Regions from separate parts of the Geodermatophilus sp. SYSU D00705 genome, predicted to be linked through region 4. Evidence: riboswitches for the same ligand, from Rfam matches in the RefSeq annotation. Region 4 holds a riboswitch; each other region holds the start of a gene.
The links. A riboswitch is a leader RNA that binds a small molecule or an ion and turns the genes downstream of it on or off. The one in region 4 is predicted to bind S-adenosylmethionine.
Positions count from the first base shown of each region.

Region 1: linked by a shared signal. The riboswitch ahead of thrC (threonine synthase) and the one ahead of ACI78Q_RS04075 (bifunctional o-acetylhomoserine/o-acetylserine sulfhydrylase) in region 4 are both predicted to bind S-adenosylmethionine.
Region 2: linked by a shared signal. The riboswitch ahead of ACI78Q_RS11345 (aminotransferase class V-fold PLP-dependent enzyme) and the one ahead of ACI78Q_RS04075 (bifunctional o-acetylhomoserine/o-acetylserine sulfhydrylase) in region 4 are both predicted to bind S-adenosylmethionine.
Region 3: linked by a shared signal. The riboswitch ahead of ACI78Q_RS11285 (GNAT family N-acetyltransferase) and the one ahead of ACI78Q_RS04075 (bifunctional o-acetylhomoserine/o-acetylserine sulfhydrylase) in region 4 are both predicted to bind S-adenosylmethionine.

Region 1 covers NZ_JBJGYT010000010.1:11,418-16,268, reverse strand. The annotation lists gene thrC (threonine synthase) at 1-1,210, opposite strand, end outside; SAM riboswitch class I at 1,223-1,351, opposite strand; gene ACI78Q_RS10185 (HAD family hydrolase) at 1,412-2,233, shown strand; gene ACI78Q_RS10180 (ABC transporter permease) at 2,276-3,190, opposite strand; gene ACI78Q_RS10175 (alpha/beta fold hydrolase) at 3,187-4,851, opposite strand, start outside.
Region 2 covers NZ_JBJGYT010000011.1:101,573-106,423, reverse strand. The annotation lists gene ACI78Q_RS11365 (class III extradiol dioxygenase subunit beta) at 1-744, shown strand, start outside; gene ACI78Q_RS11360 (cysteine dioxygenase) at 820-1,353, opposite strand; gene ACI78Q_RS11355 (NADPH-dependent FMN reductase) at 1,485-1,985, opposite strand; gene ACI78Q_RS11350 (LLM class flavin-dependent oxidoreductase) at 1,982-3,082, opposite strand; SAM riboswitch class IV at 3,311-3,426, shown strand; gene ACI78Q_RS11345 (aminotransferase class V-fold PLP-dependent enzyme) at 3,460-4,836, shown strand; gene ACI78Q_RS11340 (hypothetical protein) at 4,842-4,851, opposite strand, start outside.
Region 3 covers NZ_JBJGYT010000011.1:87,901-92,751, forward strand. The annotation lists gene ACI78Q_RS11280 (FAD/NAD(P)-binding protein) at 1-1,697, opposite strand, end outside; SAM riboswitch class IV at 1,914-2,026, shown strand; gene ACI78Q_RS11285 (GNAT family N-acetyltransferase) at 2,338-2,871, shown strand; gene ACI78Q_RS11290 (amino acid ABC transporter permease) at 2,868-3,845, shown strand; gene ACI78Q_RS11295 (amino acid ABC transporter ATP-binding protein) at 3,842-4,633, shown strand; gene ACI78Q_RS11300 (ABC transporter substrate-binding protein) at 4,756-4,851, shown strand, end outside.
Region 4 covers NZ_JBJGYT010000003.1:236,557-241,407, forward strand. The annotation lists gene metX (homoserine O-acetyltransferase MetX) at 1-76, opposite strand, end outside; gene ACI78Q_RS04075 (bifunctional o-acetylhomoserine/o-acetylserine sulfhydrylase) at 76-1,368, opposite strand; SAM riboswitch class IV at 1,412-1,527, opposite strand; gene ACI78Q_RS04080 (zinc-binding dehydrogenase) at 1,641-2,687, shown strand; gene ACI78Q_RS04085 (amino acid ABC transporter ATP-binding protein) at 2,767-3,540, opposite strand; gene ACI78Q_RS04090 (amino acid ABC transporter permease) at 3,537-4,502, opposite strand; gene ACI78Q_RS04095 (ABC transporter substrate-binding protein) at 4,518-4,851, opposite strand, start outside.

The DNA.
Region 1 (4,851 bases), on a different contig from region 4:
TGAGGCCCTCGCCGGTGTTGAGGACGACGGTCTCCTTGGCCGGGTCCAGCCGGCCGTCCTCGACCAGCTGGCGCAGCACCGCGACGGTGACCCCGCCGGCGGTCTCGGCGAAGACGCCGGTGGTGCGGGCCAGGTCGCGGATGCCCTGGACGATCTGCTCGTCACCGACCCGGCCCACCGATCCGCCGGTGCGGCGGATGGCGTCGAGGGCGTAGGGGCCGTCGGCGGGGTTGCCGATGTTCAGCGACTTCGCGATGCCGGTCGGCTTCACCGGCTTGACGACGTCCCACCCGTTGTCGAAGGCGGTGGCGATCGGGTCGCAGCCGGCCGACTGGGCGCCGAAGATCGTCCACTCGGAGGCCTCGACGATGCCGGCGGCGGTGAGCTCGCGGAAGGCCTTGTCCACCTTGGTCAGCAGCGACCCGGACGCCATGGGGATGACCACCTGGGCCGGGATCCGCCAGCCGAGCTGCTCGGCGATCTCGTACCCCATCGTCTTGGAGCCCTCGGCGTAGTAGGGCCGGACGTTCTGGTTGACGAACGCGGTGTCCTCGAACTCGTCGGTCTCGGCGAGCTCGCTGGTCAGCCGGTTGACGTCGTCGTAGGAGCCCTCGACGGCGACCAGCGTCTGGCCGTAGACGGCGGACTGCACCACCTTGCCCGGCTCCAGGTCGGCGGGGATGAAGACGAACGAGGGCAGCCCCACGCGGGCGGCGTGCGCGGCGACCGAGTTGGCCAGGTTGCCCGTGGAGGCAGCGGCGATCTTGGTGTAGCCCAGCTTCTTGGCGGCGGTGGCGGCGAGGCTGACCACGCGGTCCTTGAACGAGTGAGTGGGGTTGGCGGAGTCGTCCTTCACCCAGAGCCCGCCGGTGAGGCCGAGCTCGGCGGCGAGCCGGTCGGCGCGCACCAGCGGGGTCAGGCCCGGGTCCAGCGAGACGCGCGAGGCCGGGTCGTGGCCCACCGGCAGCAGGGCGACGTAGCGCCAGATGTTCTGCGGGCCGGCCTCGATCTGCTCCCGGGTGACCGCCCGCATCACCGCCGGGTCGTAGTCGACCTCGAGCGGGCCGAAGCACTCGGCGCAGGCGTGCTCGGCGATCAGGCCGAAGGTGGCGCCGCAGTTGCGACACACCAGCCCGCGGGCGGGGTTCTGCGGGATCGGGCCACCGCCGGACGAGTCGGCCTGGACGGAACCGGGAGCGGTCAGGGTCATGCGACGACTACCTCCTCATCTTCCCCACCCCGGGCCGTCGAGCCGGGTGGGACGGAATTGGCACCTTCCGCTGTGCGAGCGCACAGGCGGCGGTTGCCGGGGCTTCGTCGGGCCGTGTCCCTCTGCCCCTCTGGATGAGTGGAACGCCGTCGACTCTACCCACGTGGGCGGCGCCCCAGGGGGCCGGGCCAGGATGGGCCGGTGAGCACGCGCGTCGTCTACACCGACCTCGACGGCACGATGGTCGGCCCGCGGGGCTCCTTCTGGCACACCGCGAGCCGCGACCTCACCGCCTCGCCGGCCACCGCGCTGCTCGACCTGCACCGCGCCGGGGTGGAGTTGGTGCTGGTGAGCGGGCGGACCTACGAGCAGGTCGTGGAGGCGGCGCGGATCTTCGCCGCGGACGGCGCGATCGCCGAGCTCGGCTCGGTGGTCAGCTGGGACGCCGGGCGCAGCGTGCACCACCTCACCGGCGACCTGCCCGCGGAGTACGCCGACCAGGCCCCGATGGACGTGATGGAGCGGCTGGGCGTGGTCGACACGCTGCTGGCCCGCCACGCCGGCCGGCTGGAGTGGCACGCGCCCTGGCACACCACCCACCGCACCGACGCGCTGCTGCGGGGCCGGGTCGACCCGCTGGCGGTGGACGCCGAGCTGGCCGCGATGGGAGCCGGTTGGCTGACGCTGAAGGACAACGGCTCGATCCCGGCGACGGGCCGCATGACCCTGGCGCCCGAGGCGCTGCCGCCGCGGGTCTACCACCTGATGCCGCGCGGCATCTCCAAGGGCGCGGCGATCGCCTGGGACCTCGAGCGCCGCGGCCTCACCCCCGCCGACGCGGTGGCGATCGGCGACAGCGTGAGCGACCTGGAGATGGCGCCGGCGGTGGAGCGGTTGTGGATCACCGCGAACGGGGCCACGGTCGACGGGATGGCCGACCTGCTGGCCGCCGTCCCCAACGTGACCGTCACCGACGCGCCGATGGGCGAGGGCTGGGCCCAGGCCGTCCGCGCGAGCCTCTAGCGGAGGCTGGGAGCGCAGGTTTCCTGCGCTCCCAGCCTCCGCTCAAGAGGTGACGTCGCGGCGGGCGAAGTGGCGGAAGGCCAGCGCCGTGAAGACCGCCGCGTAGACCAGCGACTGGACGACGCCGCGGAAGAGGTCCCCGGAGTCGACCGGGGTCTGCAGCAGGTCGGTCCAGGCGAACTCCTCCGCCGTGGGGAACCAGTCCCGGATCGAGCCCAGCTGCTCCACCTGGTCGAGGATCGCGAAGACGAACATCGTGAACACCGCGCCCCCGACGGCGGCCAGCGGGGCGTCGGTGATCGTGGAGAACCAGAACGCCAGGGTGCCCACGACCAGCAGGTGGACGGCGAGGTACCCGACCATGCCGGCCAGCCGCAGCAGCCCCTCCCCCTGCGGCAGGGTCACCCCGACCGGGGTCTGGATGGCCTCGAACCCGAACGCGATGCCGCCGGCGACCAGCCCGACCAGGACGAGGGTCAGCAGGGCGCCGACCGACAGCACCAGCGCCGCGTACCACTTCTGCCGGAGCAGCCGCATGCGCGGCACCGGGGTGGCCAGCGTGTAGCGCAACGACCCCCACTGCGCCTCGGCGGCCACGGTGTCGCCGAAGAACAGCGCGTAGACGACGACCAGGAAGAAGCTCGTCGTCGCGAAGAGCACGAACAGGGTGAAGTTCAGCCCGCTGGACGTGGCGACGTCGACCAGGTTGAGCCGGTCGTTCTCCGCGGCCTCCTCGCTGGCGCCCAGCTGCAGGGCGGCGATGAGGACCAGCGGCAGCGCCACCATGAGGGCGAGGACGCCGATGGTGCGCCGCCGCTTGAACTGCCGCCGCAGCTCGACCGACAGCCGCAGGGTGCGCTCGGGCCGGTAGCCGGCCACCGCCCCGGTGGGCTGCACGTGGCCCTCGGCCGGGACGGCCGCCCGGGCCAGGTCCTCCGCCGCTCGCTGCGTCGTCATGACTCCCCCACCAGCGCCAGGAAGGCGTCCTCGAGCCGACGGCGCGGCGTGAACTGGTCGACCTCGATCCCCTCGGCCACCAGCGCCTGCAGGGCCCGTGCCCGGCTGGTGCCGTCCAGCTCGGCCACCAGCCCCTCGTCGGTGCGGCCGGCGGTCACCCCGGGCAGCGCCTCCAGGGCGGCGATCGCCCGGTCGGTGTCGGCGTCGTCGGCCAGGCCGACGAGCACCGCGCCACCGACGCCGACGATCTCCTCGACCGTCCCCTGCGCGATCTTCTGCCCCTTGGCCATGACGACGACGTGGCTGCAGGTCTGCTCGATCTCGCTGAGCAGGTGGCTGGAGACGATCACCGTGCGGCCGGTCGCGGCGTAGGAGCGCAGCACCTCGCGCATGGCGTGGATCTGGGGCGGGTCCAGCCCGTTGGTCGGTTCGTCGAGCACCAGCAGGTCCGGCAGGCCGAGCATCGCCTGGGCGATCGCGACCCGCTGGCGCATGCCCTGGCTGTAGCGGCGGACCGGGCGGTCGATGGCCGCGCCGAGGCCGGCGACCTCGATCGCCTCCTCCATGTGCGCGTCCTCCGCCGGCCGGCCGGTGGCCGCCCAGTACAGGCGCAGGTTGTCCCGGCCGGACAGGTGCGGCTGCAGGCCGGTGCCCTCGACGAAGGAGCCCAGCCGGGAGAGCACCGGCGCGCCGGGCCCGGCCGCGTGGCCGAAGACGCTGATCCGCCCCTCGGTGGGCCGGATCAGGCCCATGAGCATGCGCAGCGACGTCGTCTTGCCGGCGCCGTTGGGGCCGAGCAGGCCGAGCACCTGGCCGCGGCGCACCTCGAAGGAGAGGTCGCGGACGGCGACGAAGCCGTCCTTGTAGGCCTTGGTGACGCCGGTGAACCGCAGCGGCACGTCCTCACCGTCGGGCTCGACCGCCGAGACGCGGCGGCGCCGGCGGCGGCCCCACAGCACCGCCGCCACCCAGCCGAGCAGGCCGAGCCCCGCGAGCACGCCCAGCAGCACCCACCAGCGCGACGTGCCGCCGACGCCGTCGGCCTGCGCCTGGACCTGCGGGACGGCGAGCGCCGCGCCGTCCCCGCCGGCCAGCGCGACCGAGTAGACGGCCGACTCCGCCGGCAGGGCGAACGCCTGGTCGGTGGAGGAGACCACCAGGCGCATCGTGTGCCCGGCCTCGAAGCGGTGCACGATCCCCGGCAGGGTCACCGGCACCGTGGTCGGCGCGGTGGGGTCGGCCGAGAGGCCGGTCAGCGCCAGCGGCGCGACCAGCCCCGACGGCAGCGTCATGCCGCCGTCGGGGCCGACGTCGTAGAGCTTCGCGAACAGCGTGGCGGTGCCCGAGGGCGCCGCGACGGCGAGGTCGACGGTGGCCGCGCCGACGACCTCCACCGCCTCGTCCAGCGGCCGGCTGTCGAAGGCGGCGGCCTGGCCGGGGATCTCGATGGTCGTGCCGCCGAGCGCCGCGGTCACCGCACCGAGCCCCGGGTAGGTGGTCAGCGCCGACGGCGACCCGCCGGCCGGGGTGACGACGGGCTGCACGCCGCCGTCCAGGGCGACCGGGAGACGGTCGGCGGCGGCCGAGCCGCTCAGCCCCGGGTAGCGGTCGGCGGTGACGGTCTGCGATCCGCCCTGGACGGTCAGGCCGCTGCCCACGCC
Region 2 (4,851 bases), on a different contig from region 4:
CCGGCGCGGGAGTGGCTGGCCGAGCACCAGCCCGATGTCGCGATCGTGATCTACAACGACCACGCCAACGGCATCGACCTCGACATCGTCCCCACGTTCGGCATCGGCACCGCCGAGCGCTACGAGGTGGCCGACGAGGGCTTCGGCAAGCGCCCGGTGCCCGACGTCGTCGGTGACCCCGAGCTGTCGCTGCACCTGCTCGAGAGCCTGGTGGACGACGGCTTCGACCTCACCGTGTTCCAGGAGCTCGACGTCGACCACGGGTTCACCGTGCCGCTGTCGGTCTGGACGCCGGACCCGGGCGAGGCCTGGCCGTGCCCGGTGATCCCCCTGCTGGTCAACGTCATCCAGTACCCGCAGCCGACCGCGGCCCGCTGCTACGCCCTCGGGCAGGCCCTGGGCCGGGCGATCCGCAGCTACCCGAAGGACGTCAAGGTCGCCGTGCTGGGCACCGGCGGGATGTCCCACCAGCTGGCCGGGTCGCGGGCGGGCTTCATCAACCCCGACTTCGACCACATGTTCCTCGAGGCCATCGAGAAGGACCCGGCCAAGCTGACGACGCTGTCCCGCCAGGACTACATCCGCGAGGCCGGCTCCGAGGGCATCGAGATGATCATGTGGCTGATCATGCGCGGGGCGATGAACGAGCAGGTGACGAAGGTGCACTCGCACTACTTCGTGCCGGCGTCCAACACCGCCGCGGCGATCGCGCTGTTCGACAACCGGGTGCCCCAGCCGGCCTGAACCGGCACCCGTGGACCGACGGGCCGTACCGCTCCTCCGTCGAGCGGTACGGCCCGTCGGCGTCCCAGGGGCCGGTCACCAGTCGACGCCGGCCCGTTCGGTGCCGGTGCGGAGCAGGCCGCCCCGGTCCACCCGGTAGGTGTTCATGACGGTCAGCCGCGGGCTGTAGACGTGCACGCTCAGCGCGGGCTCGGCACCGGTGTTGGTCACCCGGTGCACGTGGTGGGCGCCGAACGGGCGCACCCGGCCGGCCGAGAGCCGGGTGGCGTCCGGGAGCGCGCCCACCTCCTCGTCCAGCGTGCCGCGGACGACGGCGAACGCGCCGGCCGAGCCGCCGTGGTCGTGCAGGCCGGTGCCCTGGCCGGGCAGCCAGGAGAGCAGCCAGACCTGCGCGGCGGCCAGTGCGGGGTGCAGCGAGGGGTCGAGGGCGTCGGCGGCCAGCGCCGGGTCGAGCAGGTGGGTCCACCGGCTCTCGGCGCGGTACTCCACCAGCGCCGACCAGCGGTGCTCGGCGGCGGCGAGGGCCGCGGCCAGCGCGGCGGCCCCGGTGCGGCGGCGGGTGGGGTCGGCGTCCGGACGGCGGGCAGGGGACAGCAGGGATCGGGTCACGAGGGTCCTTCGGAGAGTGCTGGGGGTGGGCGCGGGGATCAGCGGCGGCGACATCGCGCGCTGGACACGCGCAGCAGGTCCACGGCGACGCGGCGGGTGAGCCTCACCGCGCGCCCCGCGACAGGTCCACGTCAGCCGCGCCGCGCGGTCCGGGCGGCGTCGACCTGCGGGCGCGCCGCGGCCAGCCAGGCGTCCAGCGGTGCGGGGTCGTCCCAGGTCTTCTCCAGCAGGTACAGCCCGCGGGTCGGCGTGGTGGCGCCGAGCTCGACGAGGACCGGCTTGAGCAGCAGCTCGGGTGCCAGCGCGTGGGTGGGCCCGCCGCCCAGCATCAGCGGGACGGCGACGACGCCCGCGAGGTCGCCGGTGCCGATCTGGTCGAGGAACAGCTTGAGCAGGCCGGTGTAGGTGGCCTTGTAGGTGGGGCTGGCGACGACGGCGACCTCGGCCTCGCGCACCGCGGCGACCGCCTCGGCCACGGCCGGGTCGCCCCAGGCGAGCAGCCCGGCACCCAGGTCGACGACGTCGACGACGAGGTCCGGCGGGGCGTCGGTCAGCCGCTCGACGACCAGCTCGGCGGCGGAGCGGGTGCGGGAGCGGGGCTTGGGGTTGCCGACGACGGCGACGGTGGTCATGCCGCGGCCGCGTCGCGCTTCGCGACCTCCTCGCGGACCAGCGGGAGCACGTACCGGCCGACGTCGATGGCGTCGCCGAGCAGGTCGTAGCCGCGCATCGAGATGATGTCGACGCCGAGGCCGACGTAGTCCAGCAGCGCCTGGGCCACCGTCTCGGGGGTGCCGACCAGCGCGTTGGAGTTGCCCGCACCGCCGGTTGCCCGCGCGGTCGGCGTCCACAGTGCGCGGTCGAACCGCTCACCGCGGGCGGCGATCTCCAGCAGCCGCTGCGAGCCGGTGTTCTCGGGGCCGGTCAGCGGGTGCCGGCGCGAGATCGGCTGCCGCCCACCGGCGGTGCGGGCGGTGATCCGGTCGACGGTGCGGTACGCCTTCTCCCAGGCCAGCTCCTCGGTGGGGGCGATGATCGGCCGGAAGGCCACCTGGATCCGCGGCATCGTCGTCCGCCCCGCCGCACGGGCCGCCGCGTGCACGCGCTCGATCTGCGCCGCGGTCTCGGCCAGGGGCTCGCCCCACAGCGCGAAGACGTCGGCCTCGGCGCCGCCGGCGGCGTAGGCGGCCTCCGACGAGCCACCGAAGGAGACGTCGGGGCGCGGCTGCTGCACGGGGAAGGTGTCGCTCACGAAGTCGGCGAACCGGTAGTGCTCGCCGTCCCAGTCGAACGGCTCGCGGGAGGTCCAGGCCTTCTTGACGATCTGGATGTACTCGCGGGTGCGGCCGTAGCGCTGGTCCTTGGTCAGGTAGTCGCCCTCGCGCTGCTGCTCGGCGTCGGTGCCGCCGGTGATGAAGTGCACGGTCAGCCGGCCGTCGCCGATCTGGTCGAGCGTGGCGAAGGTCTTGGCGGCGAAGGTCGGGTAGCTGACGTTGGGCCGGTGGGCGAGCAGCACCTGCAGGCGCTCGGTGTGCGAGAGCAGGTACGCGGCGGCGGCCGAGGGCTCGGGGGCGCCGGAGCCGTAGGCGAACAGCACGCGGTCCCACCCCCAGTCCTCGTGGGCGCGGCCCAGGCGCAGCGTGAACTCCTTGTCGAAGCTCGCGCCGGAGCGGGGGGTGGTCTCGGAACCGTCGTTGGTGGCGGCGATGCCCAGGAACTCGATCGGCATGGTGGTCCTCACGTGGCGGGGCGGCCGCGCGCTGGACGCGGCCGGGGGAGGGATCGGGAGGGCGCCGTCAGGGACAGGTGGCCGACCAGACCCGCCCGAGGTCGACGTGGACCCGCCGGACCAGCCGCGGGGCGGCTGCGGGGGCGGTCGACAGGCTGGGCACGGGGATATCTCTACCATCTCGATCGGGTTTGACGGGAAAGCGGGTGCCGTGTCACGCTCCCGGCAGGTCAAGAGTGCCAGCGACAAGCCCCGGCTCGCTGGCCGGCAACCCTTCCTCCGCGATGGGGTGCCCCGGGTGACGACCTGGCGGGTGTGCCGACCGGCGCCCGCAAGCGCGGACCCCGTACCCGGGTCCCCGAACCGAGGAGCCCTGCGTGACCGGCGCCGTCCTGTCCCGTCCCGTCCTCCCCGCCGCCCCGGAGCGGCCGCTGCTGCCGGTCGTCGGCGCCGACACCGAGGTGCCGCTGGTGCCCACCGGGCGGGCCCCGTACGCCGATCTGGACACCGCGGCGAGCACCCCCGCGCTGGTCGCGGTCGCCGACCGGGTGGCCGAGACGTTGCCGCTGTACGCCAGCGTGCACCGCGGCGCGGGCTACCTCTCGCAGGTCTCGACAGCCCTGTACGAGTCCGCGCGTGACACCGTCGCCCGCTTCGTCGGCGCGCGGCCGGACGACGTCTGCGTGCTCACCCGCAACACCACCGACGCGCTCAACCTGCTGGCCGCCTCGGTCCCGGCGGGGGAGCGGGTGCTGGTGCTCGACTGCGAGCACCACGCCGACCTCCTGCCCTGGCAGCGCCGGGGGAACACCACCGTGCTCCCCACCCGGTCCACGGTCACCGCGACGCTGCGGGAGCTGGCCGCCGAGCTCGCCGCGCAGCGCCACGCCCTCGTGGCGGTCACCGGGGCGTCCAACGTCACCGGCGAGGCGCTGCCGCTGGCGGACGTCGTCGAGCTGGCGCACGCCGCCGGTGCGCGCGTGGTCGTGGACGGCGCCCAGCTGGTGCCGCACCGCCGGTTCTCCCTCGCCGCGTCCGGCGCGGACTACGTCGCACTGTCGGGACACAAGCTCTACGCGCCCTACGGCACCGGGGCGCTGGTCGGCCGGCGGGACTGGCTGGACACCGCCCCCGCCCACCTGGCCGGTGGCGGTGCGGTGCACGAGGTCACCGTCGAGGCGACGCGGTGGGCCGCGGCGCCGCACCGGCACGAGGGCGGGTCGCCCAACGTGCTCGGCGCGGTCGCGCTGGCCGCGGCCTGCGACGCGCTGACGGAGCTGCCCGAGGGTGCCGTGGAGGAGCACGAGCTGGCGCTGCGGGCCCGGCTGGAGGCCGGCCTCGACGCGCTCCCCGGCGTGCGGCGGCTGCGCATCTGGCCGGACTCGGCGACGCCCACCGGGGTCGTGTCGTTCACCGTCGAGGGCGCCGACCCGGGCCTGGTCGCCGCCGTCCTCTCGGCCGAGCACGGCGTCGGCGTCCGGGACGGCCGGTTCTGCGCCCACCCGCTGCTCCAGCGGCTCGGCGTGCCCGAGGGTGCCCTGCGCGCCAGCGTCGGCGTCGCCACCACGGCGGCCGACGTCGACCGGCTGCTCGCCGGCCTCGCCGCCTTCCTGGGCCGCGGGCCGGCGGTGCGCTACGCGGTACGCGAGGGCCGGTGGCAGCCGGCCGAGGACCCGCGGCCCCTGGCCGGGCTGGCCGGCGCCGACCTGCGCGCCGTCGCCCGGGGCGCAGGCTGCGGCGGGGCGGCGCGGTGACCGGCTCAGCCGGGC
Region 3 (4,851 bases), on a different contig from region 4:
CCGCGGACGCCGGCCGCGGCACCGGGGTCGGCGAGCACCCGCTCGCGGGCCTCACCGCGGCCCAGCAGGCCGGTGACGACGGGGTCCGGCGTGGCGGTGACGTCCGGCGACGGCACCCGCGCCTCGACCAGGGCGCGGGCCTCGACCACCCCGGGGCAGCTGGTGGAGTGCGCGCGGAAGACCCCGGCGTCCTCGTCCAGCACCACCTCGACGCCGGCGCCGAGGAAGTGCAGCACGCCGGCCTCCGACAGGGCGAGCAGCTCCTCCAGCCGCGGGCCGGGAGGCCCGCTGGCGAGGTAGCTGAACAGGTTCATCCACCAGCCGGCGAGGTCCTCGGACTCCGCCCGCGGCGTCAGCCGCCGCGCCGCCGCCAGCGCGGCGATGGTGCCGTGGCACTGCAGCAGGGCGGTGAAGACGGCGGCGTCGGTGCTGAACCGCGGGTCGGCGGCACGGTCGAGATCGGCGCGCACGTGCCGGCGCACCGCGTCCTGCAGCGCCTCCGGCTCGGCGAACCACCGGCCGGCGAGCGGGCGGTCCAGCGCGGCCAGGTCGAACCGGTCGACCAGGTCGGGCACGGCGCGGGCCACCAGCGCCCGCTCGGCGCGCGGGGTGGCCGCCGCGACGTACGCCTCGGCGAACTCCTCCCACGGCATGGCGGTGCGCTCGGGGAAGGCCCGGAACAGCTCGGTGTAGTGCGCCCAGGCGAGGTCCCGCTCGATCAGCGGCGCGAGGTCGGCCCGCAGATCCAGCCGCCGGGACGGGCCGAACGCCTCGTCGACGGCGGCGAGGGTGAAGAACCGCAGCGGCACCGGCGGGCCGGCCCACGTGTACCCGAGCTTGGACCGGTAGGGGACGCCGCGCCGCGAGCCCACGTGCAGCACCGGCTCCCGCCCGGAGGGGTGGTAGCGCAGCCGGCCGTCGTCGTCCCGGGTGAACCGTCCCCCGCGGCCGCTGGTGAGCAGCACCGCGAGGTCGACGAAGGCCAGGCCCGCCCCGCGGACCAGGACGTCCTCCCCGGGCGCCAGCGCGGACAGGTCCAGGTCGGCGGTGTAGCCCGTGGGCACGTAGGTGAGGCCGTGCCGCTCGGCGCGCTCCGTCGTCGACCGCTCCGCCGCCGTGGGCCGCGCGTCGAGGTGCCCCTGGGCCAGCACGACGGCGTCGGCGGCCAGCTCGGCGCCGTCGGCCAGCCGCACCCGGGTGCCCGCGGGGGTGTCGGCCACGTCGAGCACACGGGTGGCGTGCAGGTGGACGTCGACCCAGGGCGCGGCAGCGGCGACCACCGTGTCGAGCACCCAGCCGAGGTAGGCGTTGACCAGCGGCCGGGAGGGGAAGGACGACGGGGTGAGCCCGCGGGCCTCGCGGCCGACCGGGTCGTCGGCCGGGCGGTGCCGGGCGACGTCGCACACCCACTGCCACAGCGTGGCGCCCTCCTCCACCGGGCCGTCGACCACGACCGAGGGGTCGGGGAGGACGGTGACGTCGCCGACGAGCGAGTTCGCCCACAGCAGGGCGGGCTGCGCGGCGCGCCAGACGCGACCCCCGCCGGGCGGGAACGGGTCGACGAGGTGGACGTGCAGGCGCCGGCCGGCGGAGAGCTCGGGGGCGGAGGCGACGAGGCGTTCGAGGACGCCGATCGCGGTGGGGCCGGCGCCGACGACGACCAGGGTCGGGGCGCGGAGGGGGTCGGGGCGGGACATGCGGGGGCGCTCCAGTGCCGGGAGGACGAGGGACGGGCGGGTCAGTCCTCCGGACACAGGGCGCTGCTGGTGCGGAGCAGGTCGACGTGCCGACGCTGTGCGAGCTCCGATCGGGTCACGCCCCCTCCTCCTCCTGGCCGGTGCGGTGTCTCACCAATGTCTACCAAACCGATCGGGATTGACGGATATGACATCCGGTGCCTATCGTCCCGGCCAGGTCCTGAGTGCCAGCACACAAGCCCCGGCTCGCTGGCCGGCAACCCTCCGCTGCGACGGGGTGCCCCGGGTGACGACCTGGCCGACGCATCCCGCGTCGGCAAGTCCGCAGCCCTCCCGGGCTCTGAACGAGGAGCACGCCCCCGTGAGCACCGCCGGCACGCCGAGCGTGCGCGACCTCTCGACCGACCTCGTCGGCCGACCGACGGTCGACCTCCTGCGTACCGACAGCGCGCTCTGTCGCTGACGCATTCCCCCTCCTGACCGGTTCCCCGGTCCCGCGGCCCCGCCCGCTCCTGCCCACCGCCTTCCCGCGGTGCCGGCGGCGTGCCCGCGCACCCCCACCCGCTCGTCCCCTGGGAGCACCCCGCATGTCCCGCACCCCCCTGCCCAGGCGCCTCCGGCCGGACACGGAGGTGACCGCGTGACCACCTCCACCGGCCTGCACGTGGTCCGCGTCCACCCGCACGACCCGCTCGCCGCGCCGCTGTTCGCCGAGCTCACCGTCGAGTACGACACCCGCTACGGCGACCTCTTCGGCGGCGCGGCCGCGGAGATGGCCCGCTTCCCCGCCGAGCAGTTCCTCCCCCCGGACGGCGAGCTCATCCTGGTGCTCGAGGACGGCGTCGCGGTCGCAGGCGGCGCCTACCGCCGGCACGCCGACCCCGGCACCGCCGAGGTCAAGCGGATGTGGACCGCCGCGGCCCACCGGCGCCGCGGCCTGGCCCGGCGGGTGCTCGCCGAGCTCGAGGCGCGCGCCGCCGCCCGCGGCTACACCCGCATGTACCTGACGACCGGCCCGCGCCAGCCCGAGGCCAAGGCCCTCTACCTGGCCGCCGGCTGGACCCCGCTGTTCGACCCGGCCGTCCCGCGCCCCACCGACCTGGCCACCCTCCGCACCCTGCCGCCCGGCGAGCTCGGCTACGCCTTCGACAAGCCCCTGGGAGACCCCGAATGACCGCCGTCGTCCCCCGCCCTGCCGCGGACACCGCCGCACCACCGCCGACCGGCACGCCCTACGACCAGCTCAGGGTGGTGCCCGCCCGGCACCCCGGCCGCTGGGTGGCCACCGCCGTCGTCGCCGTCCTGCTGGCGATGGTGGTCAACTCGCTGGTCACCAACCCGCGGTGGGAGTGGGACGTCGTCGCCGCGTACGTCACCGAGGAGTCGATCGTCCGCGGCGTCTGGACGACGATCCAGCTGACGCTGATCACCGCGGTCCTGGGCTTCGCGCTCGGCACGGTGCTGGCGCTCATGCGGCTGTCCCGCTCGCCGCTGCTGCAGGCGGTCAGCTGGGGCTACACCTGGGTGTTCCGCTCGGTGCCGCTGATCCTGCAACTGCTGCTCTGGTACAACCTCGCCTACCTGTACCAGACACTGGACCTCGGCATCCCGTTCGGCCCGTCCTTCGCCAGCGTCGAGACCCTCTCGCTGATCGACAAGTTCGGCGCCGCCGTCCTCGGCCTGGGCCTGCACCAGGCCGCCTACTCCGCCGAGATCGTCCGCGCCGGCATCCTGTCGGTCGACCAGGGCCAGCTGGAGGCGGCCGCCTCCCTCGGCATCCCGCGCCGCCGGCAGACCACCCGCATCGTGCTGCCGCAGGCCATGCGCTCGATCGTGCCGACGGCGGTCAACGAGGTCATCGGCCTGTTCAAGGGCACCTCGATCGTCTACGTGCTGGCGCTCGGCGAGCTCTTCTACACCGTCAGCGTGATCTACGGCCGCACCCAGCGGGTGCTCCCGATGCTCATCGTGGCCGCCGTCTGGTACGTCGTCCTGACCACGGTGGTCACCGTCGTCCAGTACCACGTCGAGCGGTACTACGCCCGGGGCGCGGTCCGCACGCTGCCGCCGACACCGCTGCAGCGGCTGCGCGCCAACCTCACCGCCGGTCTCGCCCGCGTCTCCTCCACCCGCGAGGTGTCCCGGTGACCGCCGCGGCCGTCCGGCCCGGCCGGGTCGAGGTGCACGGGGTGCACAAGTCCTTCGGCACGCTGGAGGTCCTGCACGGCGTGGACCTGGTCGTCGAGCCCGGCAGCGTCACCGTGGTGCTGGGCCCGTCGGGCTCCGGCAAGTCGACGCTGCTGCGCAGCATCAACCACCTGGAGAAGGTCGACCGCGGCTTCGTCGCCCTCGACGGCGAGCTCGTCGGCTACCGACGGCGGGCCCACCGGGACGGCGAGCGGCTGCACGAGCTCCAGGAGAAGGACCTGCTGCGCCAGCGCACGCGGTTCGGCTTCGTCTTCCAGGGCTTCAACCTCTTCCCGCACCTCACCGCGCTGGACAACGTGGTCGAGGCGCCGGTGTCCGCGCAGGGCCGCCGCCGGAGTGAGGTGGAGGCCGAGGCCCGCGAGCTGCTGGCGCGGGTGGGCCTGGCCGACAAGGCCGACGTCTACCCCCGGCAGCTGTCCGGCGGCCAGCAGCAGCGCGTGGCGATCGCCCGCGCGCTGGCGATGCGGCCGGCCGTCCTGCTGTTCGACGAGCCCACGTCGGCGCTGGACCCGGAGCTGGTCGGCGAGGTGCTCGGCGTCATCGAGGACCTCGCCCGCACCGGGACGACGATGATCGTGGTCACCCACGAGATCGGCTTCGCCCGCGAGGCCGCCGACCAGGTGGTCTTCATGGACGCCGGCCGCATCGTCGAGACCGGCCCGCCCGAGCGCGTCCTCGACGACCCGCAGCACGAACGGACCCGCGCCTTCCTCGCCAAGGTCCTCTGACCCCACCCGAACCGCAATCCAATCCAAGCCCCACGCCTCCACGGCCCCCTGTAGGGGCCCGCCGCGAGCCCGCGAGCGGTGGGGGGCAGGGGGTCCTTCGAGCCTGCCCGAGGAGAACCATCGTGACCCCCCGTACCCGACGAGCCCGCCTCGTCCCCGTCCTGGCCGCCGTGTCCCTGCTGGCGCTGGGGGCGTGCAGCAGCTCTGCGGAGATCGAG
Region 4 (4,851 bases):
CGCCGTCCCGCCAGCCACCGGGGTGCGGCGGGGCCCAGGGGGCAGCGACCTGCCCGACCGGGGCCCCGCCGTCCATCAGGCCTCCTTCGCGGCGCGGAAGCCGGCCTCCAGGTCGGCCAGGATGTCGTCGATGCCCTCGAGGCCGACGGCCAGCCGCACCAGGCCCGGGGTGACGCCGGTGGTCAGCTGCTCCTCCGGGGTCAGCTGCGAGTGCGTCGTCGACGCCGGGTGGATGACCAGGCTGCGCACGTCGCCGATGTTGGCCACGTGACTGTGCAGCTCCAGCGCGTCGACGAACCGCTTGCCGGCCTCGACGCCGCCGTGCAGCTCGAAGGTCAGGACGGCGCCCGCGCCGCGCGGCGCGTACTTCTGCTGGGCCGCGTGCCACGGCGAGGAGGCCAGGCCCGGGTAGTTGACCCGGTCGACGGCGTCGTGGGCCTCGAGGAACTCCGCGACCCGCTGGGTGTTGGCCACGTGCCGCTCCATGCGCAGCGACAGCGTCTCGATGCCCTGCACCACCAGGAAGGCGTTGAACGGCGAGATCGCCGGGCCGAGGTCGCGCAGCAGCTGCACCCGGGCCTTGAGCGCGTAGGCCGGCGCACCGAGGTCGGCGTAGACCACGCCGTGGTAGGTCGGGTCGGGCTCGGTGAAGCCGGGGAACTTCCCGCCGGTCCAGTCGAAGGTGCCCGCGTCGACGATCAGGCCGGCGATCGCCGTGCCGTGCCCGCCGAGGTACTTCGTCGCCGAGTGGACGACGACGTCCGCGCCGAACTCGATGGGGCGGATGAGGTACGGCGTGGCGATGGTGTTGTCGACGATCAGCGGGACGCCGTTGCGGTGCGCCATCTCCGCCACCGCGCTGATGTCGAGGACGTCGCCCTTCGGGTTGCCGATGGTCTCGGCGTAGAACGCCTTGGTGTTCTCCCGCACCAGCGACTGCCAGTTCTCGGGGTCGTCGGGGTCCTCGACGAAGGAAACGGTGATGCCCAGCTTCGGCAGCGAGTGGTGCAGCAGGTTGTAGGTGCCGCCGTACAGGGAGGCGGAGGCGACGACGTGGCTGCCGGCCTCGGCGATGTTGAGGATCGCGAGGGTCTCCGCCGCCTGCCCGCTGGAGACCGCGAGCGCCGCGACGCCGCCCTCCAGCGATGCCACGCGCTGCTCGAGCGCGTCCTGCGTCGGGTTCATGATCCGCGTGTAGATGTTGCCCATCTCGGCCAGCGCGAACAGGTCGGCGGCGTGCTGGGCGTCGCGGAACTGGTAGCTCGTGGTGGCGTAGATCGGCAGCGCGCGGGCCCCGGTCGTCGGGTCGGGGCTGGTGCCGGCGTGGATCTGCCGGGTCTCGAAGCTCCAGCTCTGCGGGTCGGTCATGCGCCGGTCTCCTCTCGTCGGGAGACCCCGCGGCGCACGGGGACCTCCGTCCTTGCCCGGCGGCGGGCGCCGTCGGGCCGGCTCTTCCCCTGGAGCACCTCGGACGGAGTCGAGGTTGCCGGGCAGCCAGCCAGGTGCTTTCCACTGCCTCTCGTGAGCCAGTCGCGATCCTAGGCAGCCCACCGCCCTGCGGGGAACACCGGCCTCGGGTTCCCGCAGGTCAGCGGGTGGGCGGCCCTGCTGGGTGCTCGGCGGTGCGGCAGGCTGCCCGCGTGCGCGCACTGGTGTTCGAGTCCTTCGGCGGCCCGCTGACCGTGCAGGAGGTGCCCGTGCCCGACCCGGCGCCCGGCGGCGTCGTCGTCCGGGTGGGGGCGAGCGGCATCTGCCGCAGCGACTGGCACGCCTGGCAGGGCCACGACCCCGACGTCGTCCTGCCGCACGTGCCCGGCCACGAGCTGGCCGGCACCGTCGCGGCCGTCGGGCCGGGCGTGCGCCGGTGGCGGGCCGGGGACCGGGTGACCGTGCCGTTCGTCAACGCCTGCGGCCGCTGCCCGCAGTGCGCCGCGGGGGAGCACCAGGTCTGCCCGCACCAGACGCAGCCCGGCTTCACCCACTGGGGGTCGCTGGCGGAGCACGTCGCCCTCGACGCCGCCGACGTCAACCTGGTCGGGCTGCCCGACGGGCTCGACGACGTGACCGCGGCGAGCCTGGGCTGCCGGTACGCCACCGCCTTCCGCGCGGTCGTGCAGGTCGCCGCGGTGCGGGCCGGGGAGTGGGTCGCCGTGCACGGCTGCGGCGGCGTCGGGCTCTCGGCGGTGCAGGTGGCGGTGGCCGCCGGCGCCCGGGTCGTCGCCGTCGACGTCTCCCCGGCGGCGCTGGACCTCGCCCGCGCGCTGGGTGCCGAGCACACGGTGGACGGCGGCGGGACGGGTGGGGTGGCGGAGGACGTCGCGGCCACGGTCGCCGAGCTGACCGGGGGTGGCGCGCACGTGTCGCTGGACGCCCTGGGAGCGGCGGCCACCTGCGAGAACTCGGTCCGCTGCCTGCGCCCGCGCGGACGGCACGTGCAGGTCGGGTTGCTGCCTCCCGCGCAGGGCCGCCCGGCCGTGCCCATGGAGCTGGTCATCGCTCGCGAGCTGCAGGTGCTGGGCAGCCACGGCATGGCCGCGCACGCCTATCCGGAGCTGCTCGGACTCATCGCCGCCGGCCGGCTGGCCCCGCAGCGCCTGGTCACCCGCCACCTGGCCCTGGACGACGCCGCCGCGGCGCTGGCCGACGTCGGCCGGGCGCCGGGCATCGCGGTGGCGACCCGCTTCTGACGGCCAGAGTGGCCACTTCGGCCGCACGTGGAACGGCCGAAGTGGCCACTCTGGCCGACCGCGCCGGGAGGACCCGCCCCTAGAGGACCTTGGAGAGGAACGCCCGGCAGCGGGGGTGCTGCGGGTCGGTGAGCACCTGCTTCGGGTCCCCGGCCTCCAGGACGACGCCGTCGTCCATGAAGACCAGGGTGTCGCCGACCTCGCGGGCGAAGCCCATCTCGTGGGTGACGACGACCATCGTCATGCCCGACTCGGCCAGGCCGCGCATGACGTCGAGGACCTCGCCGACCAGCTCCGGGTCCAGCGCCGAGGTCGGCTCGTCGAAGAGCATCAGCTTGGGCTCCATCGCCAGCGCCCGGGCGATCGCCACCCGCTGCTGCTGGCCGCCGGAGAGCTGGTTCGGGTAGTTGTGCACCCGCTCGCCGAGGCCCACCCGCTCGAGCAGCTCGATGCCGCGGGCCCGGGCGGCCTCCTTGCGCACGCCCTTCACCTGCGTCGGCGCCTCGATCACGTTCTCCAGCGCCGTCTTGTGCGGGAACAGGTTGAACCGCTGGAACACCATGCCGATGTCGCGGCGCTGCGCGGCGACCTCGCGGTCGCGCAGCTCGTGCAGCTTGCCGCCCCTCTCGCGGTAGCCGACGAGGGAGCCGTCGACCCACAGCCGCCCGGCGTCGATCTTCTCCAGGTGGTTGATGCAGCGCAGGAACGTCGACTTCCCCGAGCCGGACGGGCCGATGACGCAGACCACCTCGCCCGGCCGGACCTCCAGGTCGATGCCCTTGAGCACGTCCACGTGGCCGAAGGACTTCCGCACACCCTCGGCCTTCACCATCGCCTGCCCGTTCGCGGTCACTTCGAGCTCCCCACCTCACGCGCCTCCCGCGCCGCCCGCTGCGCCCGGGTCTCCCGCGCGCCGAAGCCGCGGCTGAACCGCTTCTCCAGGAAGTACTGGCCGACCATGAGCAGGCTCGTCAGCGCCAGGTACCAGAGGATCGAGGCCACGGCCATCGGGATGATCTGGAACGTCCGGCTGCCGATGGCCCGCAGCTGGAAGTTCAGCTCGCTGGTCACCGGCACCGCGAGCAGCAGCGAGGTGTCCTTGAGCATCGCGATCGTCTCGTTGCCGGTCGGCGGGATGATCACCCGCATCGCCTGCGGCAGCACGATCCGGCGCATCGTCTTGCCGCGGCTGAGGCCCAGCGCGCTGGCCGCCTCCGCCTGGCCGGGGTCGACCGACTGGATGCCGGCCCGCACGATCTCGGCCATGTAGGCGCCCTCCGACAGCGCCAGGCCGAGCAGCCCCGCGGTGAAGCCGGCGAAGATCTGGTTGCCGTCCAGGCCGAGGAAGCGCAGGTCGCCCTCGAACCCGAAGAGGTCCATCAGCTGCCGGTCGAAGGGGATGCCGAGGTCGTAGGTCGCGTACAGGGCGCCGAGGTTGGCGATGAAGAACAGCAGGACGATCCGCGGGATCGCCCGGAAGACCCAGATGTAGGCCCACGCCGCGCCCGAGACGATCGGGTTGGGCGACAGGCGCATGACCGCCAGCACGATGCCCAGCAGGACGCCGAGGACCATCGCGAGGACGGTCATGATCAGCGTCGTCCGCGCCCCGCGGAGGACCGGGGGCGTGAACATGTTGTCGAGCATGAAGTCCCACTGGAACACCGGGTTGGTGGCCAGCATGTGGACGAACATCGCCACCAGCACCGCGATGACGACGGCGGCGATCCAGCGGCCGGGGTGCCGGACCGGCACCGCCCTGATCTGCTCGGGCGGTGCCGGCCGGCTGGTCGTGTCGGGGGCCTCGGCGGCCATGGCGGAGTGCTCCGGTCAGCCGACGGTGGGGTTCACCGTCGGGTCGTCGATGGCGCCGTCCTCGACGCCCCACCGGGAGAGCACCTCGGTGTAGGTGCCGTCGTCGATCAGGGCCTTGACGGCGTCGGCGACGGCCTGGGCGAAGTCGGCCTGGTCCTGGGCGACCACGTAGCCGTAGGGCGCGGCGTCGTAGATGTCGCCGAGCAGCTCGAGCTGGCCGTTGGTCTGCTGCACGGCGTAGGCCATGACCGGGGAGTCGGCCAGACCCGCGGCCGCGGCGCCGGAGACGACCGCCGCGGTGGCGTCGCTCTGCAGGTCGTACTGGTTGATCGTGATCGGGTCCTCGCCG